Regions from separate parts of the Methylobacter sp. S3L5C genome, predicted to be linked through region 2. Evidence: riboswitches for the same ligand, from Rfam matches in the RefSeq annotation. Region 2 holds a riboswitch; each other region holds the start of a gene.
The links. Region 2 has a riboswitch for cyclic di-GMP ahead of KKZ03_RS06105 (DUF1566 domain-containing protein). Riboswitches for the same ligand answer to the same signal wherever they lie in the genome.
Positions count from the first base shown of each region.

Region 1: linked by a shared signal. The riboswitch ahead of KKZ03_RS21215 (VPLPA-CTERM sorting domain-containing protein) and the one ahead of KKZ03_RS06105 (DUF1566 domain-containing protein) in region 2 are both predicted to bind cyclic di-GMP.
Region 3: linked by a shared signal. The riboswitch ahead of KKZ03_RS14415 (VPLPA-CTERM sorting domain-containing protein) and the one ahead of KKZ03_RS06105 (DUF1566 domain-containing protein) in region 2 are both predicted to bind cyclic di-GMP.

Region 1 covers NZ_CP076024.1:4,681,377-4,685,647, forward strand. Annotated here, with positions in the region: gene KKZ03_RS21215 (VPLPA-CTERM sorting domain-containing protein) at 1,070-1,642, opposite strand; cyclic di-GMP riboswitch class I at 1,678-1,752, opposite strand; gene KKZ03_RS21220 (ISNCY family transposase) at 2,495-3,991, shown strand.
Region 2 covers NZ_CP076024.1:1,323,852-1,328,122, forward strand. Annotated here, with positions in the region: gene KKZ03_RS06095 (DUF1566 domain-containing protein) at 1-291, opposite strand, end outside; cyclic di-GMP riboswitch class I at 323-398, opposite strand; gene KKZ03_RS06100 (DUF1566 domain-containing protein) at 750-1,493, opposite strand; cyclic di-GMP riboswitch class I at 1,525-1,600, opposite strand; gene KKZ03_RS06105 (DUF1566 domain-containing protein) at 2,107-2,706, opposite strand; cyclic di-GMP riboswitch class I at 2,738-2,812, opposite strand; gene rsxB (electron transport complex subunit RsxB) at 3,179-3,820, opposite strand; gene KKZ03_RS06115 (DUF6781 family protein) at 4,251-4,271, shown strand, end outside.
Region 3 covers NZ_CP076024.1:3,216,990-3,221,260, reverse strand. Annotated here, with positions in the region: gene KKZ03_RS14420 (sulfotransferase) at 1-1,090, shown strand, start outside; cyclic di-GMP riboswitch class I at 1,771-1,853, shown strand; gene KKZ03_RS14415 (VPLPA-CTERM sorting domain-containing protein) at 1,957-2,850, shown strand; gene KKZ03_RS14410 (TlpA disulfide reductase family protein) at 3,039-3,530, shown strand; gene KKZ03_RS14405 (DUF4266 domain-containing protein) at 3,548-3,883, shown strand; gene KKZ03_RS14400 (DUF3570 domain-containing protein) at 3,870-4,271, shown strand, end outside.

The DNA.
Region 1 (4,271 bases), 1.5 Mb from region 2:
TGAATATCTTATCCATCAAGACTTTCAACTTGTTCTCAACTAGCCAAAAGTAGTCCGTTCTGACCGTGTAATTTTTAGGCGATTTAAACTGCCAGGCTTTTTCGTACCAAGAACAAAGAGTTTGTATTTAATATAGGCGGACGTAGAGCTTCATTGGGTAACGCTATCTCAGGACATAGGGCATTATTTTCGAATGGATTACACATTTAATACCTGAAATCTTTGGCTACTGACGGAGGAATGCACGTTTATTCATGATTGATCAAGCTGACACCTTCTTGGAGTTAATGGGGGGTCTTCTACAATACAGCTTTTATCAAAGTTGTCCCAAGTAATGATGGACAATTTGTCTATTAATCAATTTAAGATACAGATTTAACATTTATTTTTGGTTACATCAGGCCTTAGCGTACGTTTCTATCCTATTAGACTTCAGACTTCATAAGTTATTCATGAACCAATTAGTCATGAATAAGGTGCGAAAACCTATTTCCGGCTACTGGTTGGCGATTCTACACACAAGACCGAACTTGTTCGGTGCGGTAACGAACCGATTGGAAATTAGTTCACGATGCACATTGCGACAGTTGCTTTCAATCACAGAAAATCTGTCCGAAGTATTGTAATGAGCATTAAGAAAAAAGCTTTTAAAGTCGCTTTGAAAAATTAATTTAGGGAGGATATCTTTTTTCGATATGAAATTTATATGTAGTTGCCTTGTTTAGGGCATAGGTATCTTTCCATTGTCGTAATATCAGTTGACTCACTAAAATTGACTGACAGCTTTACGTGTGTATGCTGTCATTAGGAAATCTGGCGTCAATGTCGCCGGTGGGTAGGTAGTGATCCTTCATTTTGACAGAGCAAGTTCGGCCAACAGCGGCCAGACGGTTACTCCCAACCAACGTCTACAATATGTTCAATTGCTGTCGTCCGGCTATAACATTGATCAGAAGCCAACAACAATCTCTTAGCACTTAGGTGTAATGCTTCTTCAAAATTGACTATTGAAATAGAGACTCTCATGAGAGTCTCTATATTTGTAAACAATTTATTTCATTATTCGGTATTAAGCCGCTTTATCTTTCCGAGCAAAACCAGTCAGGCCTAGCAGGCCAGTACCAAACAACCAAACAGCTGCAGGCACGGGGACTGCCGCAACCTGTTGAGTCACATTAACGTATGATAAATGATTAGCTTTGGGGTTGTTCCAACCAGAGAAACTTAACACTGTAGAATTGGACGTGGCGAGTAAATTGGCAAATGTATATGTTGTGGCATCTGGCGAGTTTGTAGAGGTCTCTGTATTTATCGTAGCGCCACCCCAATTAGTCACGAAACTAAAATTTTGTGTTACTTCTGTTCGTAATATATATGACAACGTATAAGTATTGCCTGCTATTGTGCTTAGGGTTTGGGAAAGTGTGTCGATGCCGTCAGAAATACCTGCCCCGTTATACCATTCGCCATTTTGAATGCCTTGATATCTGCCTGTTGCTGTCCACCCTGCGCCTCCTGCAATACTAAAATCCCCGTTTTGCACCAGATTACTTGTAGTACTAGCATTGGCTTCCGCGAAACCGCTTAAAATAATTAAAGTTATCATTATTGTGTTCATTTTGGATTTAGAAAAAGTATTCATTTTGTATATTTCCTTAAAATTATTTCATTAGGATTATTTACAACCCGGCAGGCCTTTTAGGCTCCGTGGCTTTCCGTCCTTATCTTGCAATAAGTTTGGCTTGTTCATCCATGAATCATGCACACCTGGATAAGTGAGACACGAGCGTGCAATTTTATTAAGCAGATAACTTTGCTTGACCATGAATACCCATAGTATTTATGTAATCTTTAAACTACGATTCGAATATAACAGCTAAAAATAGCGAGTCAAGCTTCGAATTGTAACAAAATGTAACAAGAAATCTAAATACACTAAATCTATGAACCATGCTGAGCAGAGTGAAAAGCATCATTCGTGACACCGGCATAGTATTTTGGTGGCGTTATTGAGTGGAACTAGATTGGATAAGCGGAGCATTAACGATGGATTGTATACAATATTAATCCAATAGTTTACAAGTAGAATAATAGCGTTCTCGCTGTGCTTTTGTGTATAGCACTACTAAGAAGTAGTTGCTGTAGTACTTCACAGCAATCAGTTTTGTTCGGTAGTGTCATTTAAATTACTAAAATCGACAGTCCGCATTCTGTGAGTATCCTGTCATTTGAAAATATGGCGTCAATGTCGCTTATGGATCGCTATGCATAGAATCTAACTAGTACTTGAACGGTAATAAATTATTTAATACAAAACAATAAGTTGCGATAAAATAGGCCATTGAAAATTAAATAACAGCCTATTGGCGTATAAAATGCTTAATTCAAGTAACTTACTGATAATTATGAATAATATTTTCATCGAAAAGGGCTTGGCGAAAGCGACCTCCCGGATAAGCGCCTCAGCTTTCAAATTCTCGTTGGAAAACTCCCGATGAGAAAGGTATTTCCTCCACAAATGAGCATCGGTCAACGCGATATTGCTGATATCAAAATAGATGTTTCCTCCCGTGATGACATTCCGATCATCTTACTGGGCGTGCAACACATTTATACCACTCAGCCATTAAGGGATGCTGTTTTTAAAATACTGGAGGAAGTGGTGCCTACTAAAATTGACGCCGAAGTGACAAAAATCGTTGCCATCGACAAAGGCCGCCCCGGTATGAATCAATGGTCGATTTTGGTGTTAGGATCGCTACGCGTAGGACTGAATACAGACTATGATCGCATTCTGGAGTTGGCCAATCAGCATAACACCCTACGTGAAATGCTCGGTCTTGGTTGCTTTGATGCCGACAAACGCTATCGCCTGCAAACCTTGAAAGACAATCTCAAGCTGTTTACGCCAGCGATCATGGCGCGTATTAGTACTGAAGTTATTCGAGCCGGCTATCAATTACCTGATCTGGATATTCATGCGCTGATCAGAGGCCGTTGCGATTCTTTTGTGTTAAAAACCAACGTGCATTTTCCAACCGATATCAGTTTACTACATGACGCGATCCGGATTCTGATTCGGACGTGCGTCAAATGGAGCTTGCAACATGCCTTGCCTGAATGGCGATTGCATAAGCACAACCTGTCTAAATTTAAAAGGCGCTATCGCACGCTGCAAAAACTCAACCATTCCACGTCAAAAAATGACGCTATCAAGGCCGCCAAAGCACTTGAGATCAAACAGTCCTACCAGGACTATATTGATTTGGCAGGGTTCTATCTTGAGCGTACTAAAGCCAGTCTGTTGACGTTAAAAAATGACTTTCACATACCAGAAGTGTTGCTTACCGACCTGAGCACTTTTAGCCTGCATGCCGAACGTCAAATCGAGCAAATTAGACGCCGCGCTATTCAAGGTAAAACCATTCCCCATGATGAAAAAGTCTTTTCCCTGTTCCAGACCCACACCGAATGGATCAGCAAAGGCAAAGCCGGAGTCCCGGTTGAACTGGGCTTGCGGGTCTGTATCATGGAAGATCATCAGGGCTTTATCTTGCACAGTCAAGTCATGCAAAAAACTACCGACGACAAAGTCGCCGTACCGATGGTTAAAGCGACTCAAGCAAAATTCCTACGCTTTAACGCCTGTAGCTTTGACAAAGGCTTCCACAGTCCCGCCAATCAAACCGACCTGAAAGCCCTCCTTGAGCAAGTCGTTTTACCCAAAAAAGGCAAGCTATCCAAAGCCGACCAGAATCGTGAATACGCAGCGGAATTTAAACAGGCAAAAAAGCAACATTCCGCCGTAGAATCGGCTATTAATGCGCTAGAAGTACATGGACTGGATAAGTGCCTTGATCATGGCATTGAGGCTTTCGAGCGTTATGTTGGCTTAGCCGTGTTATCGCGTAACATTCAAAAGCTCGGCACAATTAAACGCGACATGGACCGGCTAAGGCTTTTTAACGGGCAACAAAAACTAGTTGCCTGACACTTTTTTGAGAACAGCCAACAGGTTCCACAGGAAAGGTGCGCTTATAATTTATGATTGTTAGGAATAATTCTGAAAAACTGATGGTAAAGCAGAAATTGAGTCGTTTGTTCCACCCCGGAAATATTTTTCCAAAAAATATTTCCGGATGTTGAGCTGGTTTTTTTGAAAAGTGGCTTTTTCGTTCAGGCACTAACTATGAATAGAGATAATTTACAAACCACGCATTATCAACGACTACCAGTAGAGTAGCTATGCATAGTTTTAATACCGAAAGGAA
Region 2 (4,271 bases):
AACCCAAGCTTGTGCACCCCACCAAGTCATTTTGCCTGTATTGGCATTAAAGTCATTGTTGGTGAGGGTATGGGTGCCGATACTCATGATATTATGTATTATTTGACTAACCAGATTGGTATTACCTGCCGCCTGGGTTTTAAACAAATTGGCATCAGCTGCCCAGGTGATTTTGTTGACATCGTCATAGACCATACCGCCGGTACGTGCCACTAACGCTGCTTGGGCAGTCCCGGTTGCTGCTGTACTGACCAGCAAAGCCAATACCAAGCCGTTTTTTTTATGTTGCATATTACTACCTACGAAAAATTATCATTACATTTAACGTAACCCGGCTGACCTGTAACGGCTCCGTGGCTTTCCGTCCTTATCTTGCAATAAGTTTGGCTTGTTCATCCATAAATCATGCACACCTAAATAAGTGAGACACGAGCATACAATTTTATTAAGCAGGTAACTTTGCTTGACCATAAATACCTATAGTATTTATGTAATTTTTAAACTACAGGCTGAAGATAACAGATAAAAATAGCGAGTCAAGCTTTGAATTGTAACAAAATGTAACAAGCAATCTAAATATACTAAAGCAATGAACCATGCTAAAGCGTGATTCGTGACCTGCAGTGTGTTTTGATAGTACTATTGGCTGGAATTAAGCTGGATAAACTGAACAACGTGGGAAGGTGTAATTTGTAGGGCGTTGTAAATCGGGTTAGGCGCTAGCCGTAACCCGACAAAGATACATCGAATTAAACGATGTTTTTACGACGCTTTAAACCGATTAAGCCTACCAAAGCACTACCGAATAACCAGACTGCGCCGGGTAATGGCACAGCGGCAACATCGCCAGATCGAACAGCCCATGCGAAGTTCTGGTTTAGCTTACCGATGTAGGACATAGTGCCATTTGTGGTAAGGAAGAGCCACGCTTCGCCTGGACTGCTCGCATATTCACTACCCAACCAGTACTCAGAGCTTTGGACGTTAGTGAATATATTATAACTGCCATTATTGGTCATACCTGTACCAGCACCTGCGCCATTACCGGCACCTGCTCCACCACTCGGTCCATTGGCAAACAAAGCTACCATTTCGCTGACGGGCGGGTTTCCACCAGAAGCTCCCTCGGTAATGATGGGTAGTCTCCAGTCAGTAAAGCCACCCAGTGTTAAATTGTTAACCCAGGCTTGTGCGCCAAACCAGGTCATTTTACCGGTGGAGGTATTAAAGTCAGCGGCGGTCAGTGTGTGACTGCCGTTAACTGCCGACGCATCATTAATAACCCCATTGTTATTTACGATAATCTCATTAACCAGATTCGAATCAGCTGCCGCTTGGGTTTTAAACAGATTGGCATCCGCAGCCCAAGTGATTTTATTGATTTTGTCATACACCATACCGCCGGTACGTGCCTCTAAGGAGGCTTGGGCTGTACTTGTTACTATGCTACTGGCCAGTAAAACCAATGCCAGCCTTATTTTTTTATGTCGCATGTTGTTACCTAAAAAAAACAACTATTTAATTTAACGCAACCCGGCTGGCCTCTAAAGGCTTCGTGGCTTTCCGTCCTTATCTTGCAATAAGTTTGGCTTTTTTATCCATAAATCATGCGCACTTGGATAAGTGAGACACGAGCGTGCAATTTCATTAAGCAAGCATTGGCATGTTTACAAATCACAAACAAATAATAATCGATAAAAATATAATGTCCAGTGCTAAATTGTGACAAAATTATGAAAGAATTAAATAATTATTTTAAATACACTAAAGCCATAAACTATACTGAGATATGAAATGCATCGCTCATGACTGGCAGGGTATTTTGGTGACGCTATTGAGTGGGGTTAATCAGGCAGGATGCGGGATAAAAAAATTGCGCCCATTACCTCTTACATCAGCGGTAATGCGGTTTGTCAACACGGTTGGAGTAATATGTAGGGCGTTAATAGCAAAGCGTCTTGCGCGAATGTTGGGCTTTGATCTTTTAGCGCATCAGGCTATCGCTAAGACCCACTACTTTTAATCTATCTTCGGCTCTGGCTCCCAAGCTGGAGCTTGGGAGCCAGAGCACTTGGGAGCCAAGGAGCCAGTCAGTCAAGCACCGAATTAAGCAGTGTTTTTACGACGATTTAAGCCCATTACACCAATCATGCCAGTCAAGAATAGCCAGACCGCACCGGGTAATGGCACAGTGGCAACATCGCCCGAGCGAACAGCCCATGCGTAGAGATCCTTATTATACTTTTCGTCGCTCTGCTTGCCACCCTTGATATCGAAGGCCCTCGTTTTATCTTTACCGGCATCCTCGCTCGACCAGTACTTGTCGTTCTTGACGTTAGTGAATAAATCATACTTGCTATCATCCTTATCGCCGCTATGATCCTTATCACCATTACCCCTTCCTATCTTACTCAAAACAGGGCCTAGCTGATTGGTAAATTGGTTAATGGTAGGCAGTACCCAATCCGTGTAACCGGCATAATCCAGACCGTTGGCCCAGGCTACAGCTGTTGACCACTCCATTTTACCATTGCGATCGTAGCCACTGGTTTTTGCCAGATTGGCATCGGCTACCCAAGTTATATTGTTGACATCGTCATAAACCAAATCCGTACCACGAGCAAAAAGCGATGCATGGGCAGTACCCGTTGTTGCTACGACGCCAATAATCAAGGCCAGTGCCAAACGTGTTTTTTTATGTTGCATATTATTACCTATAGAAAATCATCATTAAATGTAATGCAGCCTGACTGGCCATTAAGGCTCCGTGGCTTTCCGTCTTTATCTTGCAATAAGTTTTGCTTTTTTATCCGTAAATCATGCGCACTTAACTAAGTGGGACACGAGCATACAATTTTTTTAAGCAGGGAAGCTGACCTGATTATAAGTACTTAAATTTTTTGCTGTTTCAAAACCGTAAATATAGAATAACAGATAAAAATAGTGCGTCCAGCTTTGAATTGTAACCAAATGTAACAAACATTTTTACATATACTTAAAGTGGTGGGCATGCTGTAAAGAATGAAGCGCGTCGTTGGTGACTGGCGGGTATTTTGGTGACGCTATTAAGCGGGGTTAGTAAGGCAGAATGCGGGGTAACGGGATTACGCCTGTTACCTCTTGTGTATCAGCGGTAATGCGGTTTTTCGGTTACTGTATCTTATGCAGAAACAGTGTATTACTGTTGCTGCGAACTTTGTAATTGCATTTTTACCAATTGCGCTCTTTTTTGCTTCGCACGTTCCAGTTTTTCCGCCTGTTCTTTTTCTTTACGCAGACAGTGCGCATCATAACGGCGCTTTGCCAATTGAGTACGTGCGTATTTCTGCTCGTGACTTAGGGATTGTTCTTTATCGACAGGCAGTGGCACCATAATAATACAATCTACCGGACAAGGCGCTACACACAGCTCACAACCGGTGCATTCTGAAGCGATAACGGTATGCATAAATTTTGCCGCGCCTAAAATAGCGTCAACAGGGCAAGCAGCAATACATTTAACGCAACCGATACAGTCTTTCTCAATAATAAATGCCACACTTTTAGGTTTATGTTGGCCAAATTGCGGATTAAGCGGCTTGGGACTAACGCCTAACAAAAGCGCTAATTCGATAACACCCTCGTTACCACCCGGCGGACATTGATTAATGTCTGCAACCCCCGATGCAATGGCTTCAGCATAAGGACGACAGCCTTGAAAACCGCATTGTCTGCATTGGGTCTGCGGCAGAATGGCATTTATTTGATCAATCACAGTATGGACTTTACCCTTGAATATTGCTGGTATAAATAACCGGATATTGTTGCATTTATTTGCAATGAAGTTTTAAATAAATTCATTGTTGTTCAAAAGACGGCTATCCACTTTAAACGAGACAAGCAAAAAGGCTTAATCGTCCTTAATGATAAATCATCAAAAGGATCGTTCGCTGAGCAGAGTCGAAGCGGACAACTCGCTTCGACTCCGCTCAGCGAACGATTTAACCTTAAATTGTCCCGTTTTAAATGGGTAGCCAAAAATACCCAGCCGTTACCCTGTCAATAAAATAAAATCGGTGGCGCTTTCGGCAGGTTTTTTAATCATTGGATAATTGTTCCTTAAAGAGCGTAATGAAACCGGGAAAAAACCGACACTTATCTGTGGCTATGTTGAGTTTAATAAGATGATGCCTGCAATGCTGATCGGTGCTATTGTTAAGCCGTTAGAGTTAGTGGACTTTCTTTTTTTAAAATTAACAGGGAAAACTATTATGACTAAAATAAATCAACAA
Region 3 (4,271 bases), 1.9 Mb from region 2:
TCTGCTGGCAACGCTGGAAGCTGCAGATGGACGGACGGCAGACGCTAAAAACCGACTGGAAAAAGTACTCCAAAATCCTTTACTAACCTCTGAAGAACAATTCAGGGCACATAAAGAACTGGCTCGCTTCCTCGATAAACTGGGCGAGTATGACCAGGTTTTTGCTCATTTGCATCTATCAGCTAACGTTTCCAAACGCCTGCCTGAAGTATTACGCCAGGATGCGAAGTTGGTACCACAAATGCTGAAAACCAATAAAGCCGAATTTAACCGTGAATTACTGGGGCGCTGGTCAAACACCCTGTTTCCAGCCGATCAACCTGCGCCAGTTTTCTTGCTGGGTTTTATGCGTACCGGCACCACGTTAACCCAGGAAGTATTGGGCGCTAACCCTGATATTTTTGTCGCGGACGAAACTGATTTAATAGTTACTGTGGTTCAAGAATTAAACCGGCTTTCCCATAATCAGGGCAACGTACCAGATCAACTGAGGAAACTTGATTTGGCAGGCGTGTTGCACTTGCGGAAATTTTACTGGAACAGGGCGCATGCCTTATACGGCGACAAGATTGGTAGCCGCTTGTTACTTGATAAAACTACCATGAACACTATTGATTTAGGATTGATTAACTGTCTTTTTCCTGATGCCAAACTGGTTTTTCTGCTGCGTGATCCTCGTGATGTCTGCCTGAGTTGCTTTATGCAGACCATGATACCCACACCGTCAACCGTACATTTACTAAGCTGGCAAGATACTGCACAGTTTTATGCGCAGGTTATGGATTGGTGGATGACTATAAAACCGCAATTGACGATGGATTTTATCGAATTTCGTTATGAAGATGCCGTATTCCAATTTGAACCGGCGTTTCGTAAGGTTTTTGACTTTTTGGATGTAAATTGGGACCCAGCCGTTGTAGATTTTCATAAACAAGCAGCCGGTAAATACATTTCCAGCCCCAGCTTTAATCAGGTTGCACAACCGCTTTATTCGTCGTCGGTTGGTCGTTGGCGGCATTATGAAACCGAATATGCAAAAATCTCGGCTTGGTTACAACCGATTATCAGCTTTTATGGCTACGACGATTAATGTTCACTTGCTACTGCTTGTAAAAAAGCAAGATACCGACCCGTGCTTACAATCTAAAGCTAAACCGTTTCAAAATTTCAATAACTTTTAAAACCTGAGTGACGGGGCAACAAACCGCGTCACGTTTGACTCTAAAACAATGAACTACCAGACATAAAAAACCGCCAAAGTAAACTTCAGCGGAAGATAAAAGGCTACTTGTCAAAGAGAAAAGCTACCTGCACCATCGGTTTGTAGTCGCATAAAAATTACCTAATACAATCGTTAATATAATACCCGTTAAATAGACTCGATATAACTTAGTAAAATCGAGGCTAATTCAAACTTGATGCCTCGATTCGGCTTTACTCCATCGAAGCTATTTGCCGCCCTTCCCTGTTACCCTGACTTTTACCCGCCACTAAAAATAACTCGTTTTATTAAAAAGCGGGATATCACCTACTTTTCATTTTTTTTATGTCAAATAACATAGTTTAATTAATTGTGCCTCCTGCTTCGCACCGGCTTTTACTACAACCGCAATAACGCTATCAAGTAACCTGTTGTAAGTAAATGATTTTTTTATTTTTTTAAGAAATGGCATAAAATATGCTAACTAAAAATAATAGAATAAACCGGCAACACTATCGCAGCGGTTTTGTTCTCAAAAAGAAAGTGCTGCATAAATATTATGCAAAGCTTTATTACTTTGCCACCCCCGTTGTGAAGCGGGCTCGGAAAGCCACGGATCTTGGGTTTTACTTAAGATAGCCGGGCTGCCTCTTTCGTCAATTAGCGAAAGAGGGCCCCAGTATTTTGTTAATGACAATAAATCCTTGGCAAGATGCTGGACAGGTTAACTTTTAAAATAAGCGACAACGATCACCATGATAAAAACCAAATTAGCTAAAGCCATCACAGTGGCCATTGCCGGCACAGCACTTTCCATGAGCGCGTCTACCACATTCGCGTCAACCACAATGTACAACACCTTTACAACAACAGTTTCTACAGCTACTGATGGCTGGACACGCACATTTGACAACGGTACCACCTCACCCGGCACTGCAACCGGCCCTGAAAGTCAGGGCAACAAAGGGACTATCGTACCTTGGTTGGGAACGTCTGCTGGTGCTTTGCCTCTTGGCTACACCGGTTCTTCTCATTTAAACTGGGCCGTTCAATTAACGGGTTCTGGAGATGCTGCAACCATTTCTGCGGCTGATTCCTTGGCAAAATATGGCACAGCAGCGGAAATCGACACCGGTGGCGGTGCGTGGCGCGATAACTCAGCACCAACAACAGGCTGGAAGCATCAAACTGATATTGGTTTAGTAACATCTAATGTGGCTCAAAACATTACCTTAAATTTAACAACACTGGGTAACTTACTCCCCAGTACATTCAGCAAATTTGGTGTCACCGTTTTTGATGGCATGGACACTAGCACTGCTAACTATAGCCATCACGGATCTTGGAATAATCCTGTTATTGCAAAACCTTATACAGCCAATAATCCATTTGCAACCACAGGGCTGACTAATATCGGCTATAGCGATAATGTTGATGGGGTTAACGGCTTTACCTTTGCCGCTGAAGCCGGTCATATTTATTCCATTTACTTGGGCGGCGTTGATTTCTCAAAATGGAATACCGGCGTTGATGGTTATGCGTTAAATATTAAAACCACCTCGCCCGTTCCTTTGCCGGGTGCCGTTTGGTTATTTGGCAGCGCGTTGGCCGGGTTTGTCGGTCTGCGTCGACGCAAATTAGCGGTATAAAATCTTAAAACTGCTGATATAAACAAAAACCCGGCACATCAAATTGATGTATCGGGTTTTTGTGTTTGTAGATGATGCCTTCCCGGCCGCCTAGTACAACCCTTTCTGTCGTTTCGACATACCGCTATTTACCGACAGAAACAGGTGATGTAAGCGCTTGTCTTTTAAAACTAATAACGTCCACCGTCATGAAAAAATTGCTTTTATCAACCCTGATATTTTTGGCTACTGCCCCTCTGGCAAACGCAGCACAAGAAGGTCAACCTACCCCTCAATGTCCCGCCGCACTTACTGGCAATGCTGAAAAACTTGACCTTAATGCCTATAAAGGCAAAGTGATTTTGATTGATTTTTGGGCGACCTGGTGTCCACCCTGTAAAAAATCAATGCCGTTTTTTAACAGTTTGCGTAACGAACACGTCAAAAACGGCTTTGAGATTATTGCCATCAATGTCGATGAAAATAGCGAAGAAGCCAAACAGTTTCTTGTTAGCAATGCCGTTGATTACGTCACGGCTTTTGATCCAAAAGGCGACTGCCCTGCCAAGTTTGATGTTCAAGCCATGCCGTCGACTTATCTGGTCGATAAAACCGGCAAAATCAGAAAAATACATCTCGGCTTTCGGGATGAGGACAAAGACATGATTAGTGCACAAGTTTCGGCGCTACTGGCTGAATAACTTTAAGGATTTACATCATGCACGCTTTAACACAATGGCTTGGTGAGCAACGTCTTACCTTGGATAAGACTATGCGACCGACACTCAATGTGTTCGTTACATTCGGTAACTTATCGAACTACACGAGAAATCAATGGACTCACCGACTGGTCATCGCCCTACTCTGTAGCAGCGTGCTTGTTTGCCAAGGTTGTAGCACGGTTGCGCCCTGGCAACGGGGTAATCTGGCCAAACCGGAAATGGGTATCAATCCCCACCCCAATTTAAACAGCTTTCGTGATCATATTTTTACCAGCAAAGAAGCCTCACAAGGTGGACATAGCGGTGCAGGAGGCGGTTGTGGCTGCAATTAAATCAGACAAAAAAACTGCACTGGCGGCATTCACGACAGCGGCACTCAGTCTGCCCGGATTGACTGTCTCGGCCGCCATCCCTTCGGCACAAATACTATCCAATGTCAGTTACGGCCATTACCAGGAAAGTGATAACCGTATGCAGGTTGATATTTACCATGCCGATGCGATTATTCCGTTGACCGACCGGCTTGAATTGGCTTTTAGTCTTGATCGCGATACTTACAGTGGTGCCACGCCATCGTTTAGCATGCCGGCAAGCATGACCAATGTGGCCAAATACAAACAAAAAGCGGATGGCACAGTCTCAAATGAACTTAGTTATGTTGATGTCATATCAGCCGCATCAGGTGGTGTCACGGCAGCAGGATTAACCATACTTGGGGGT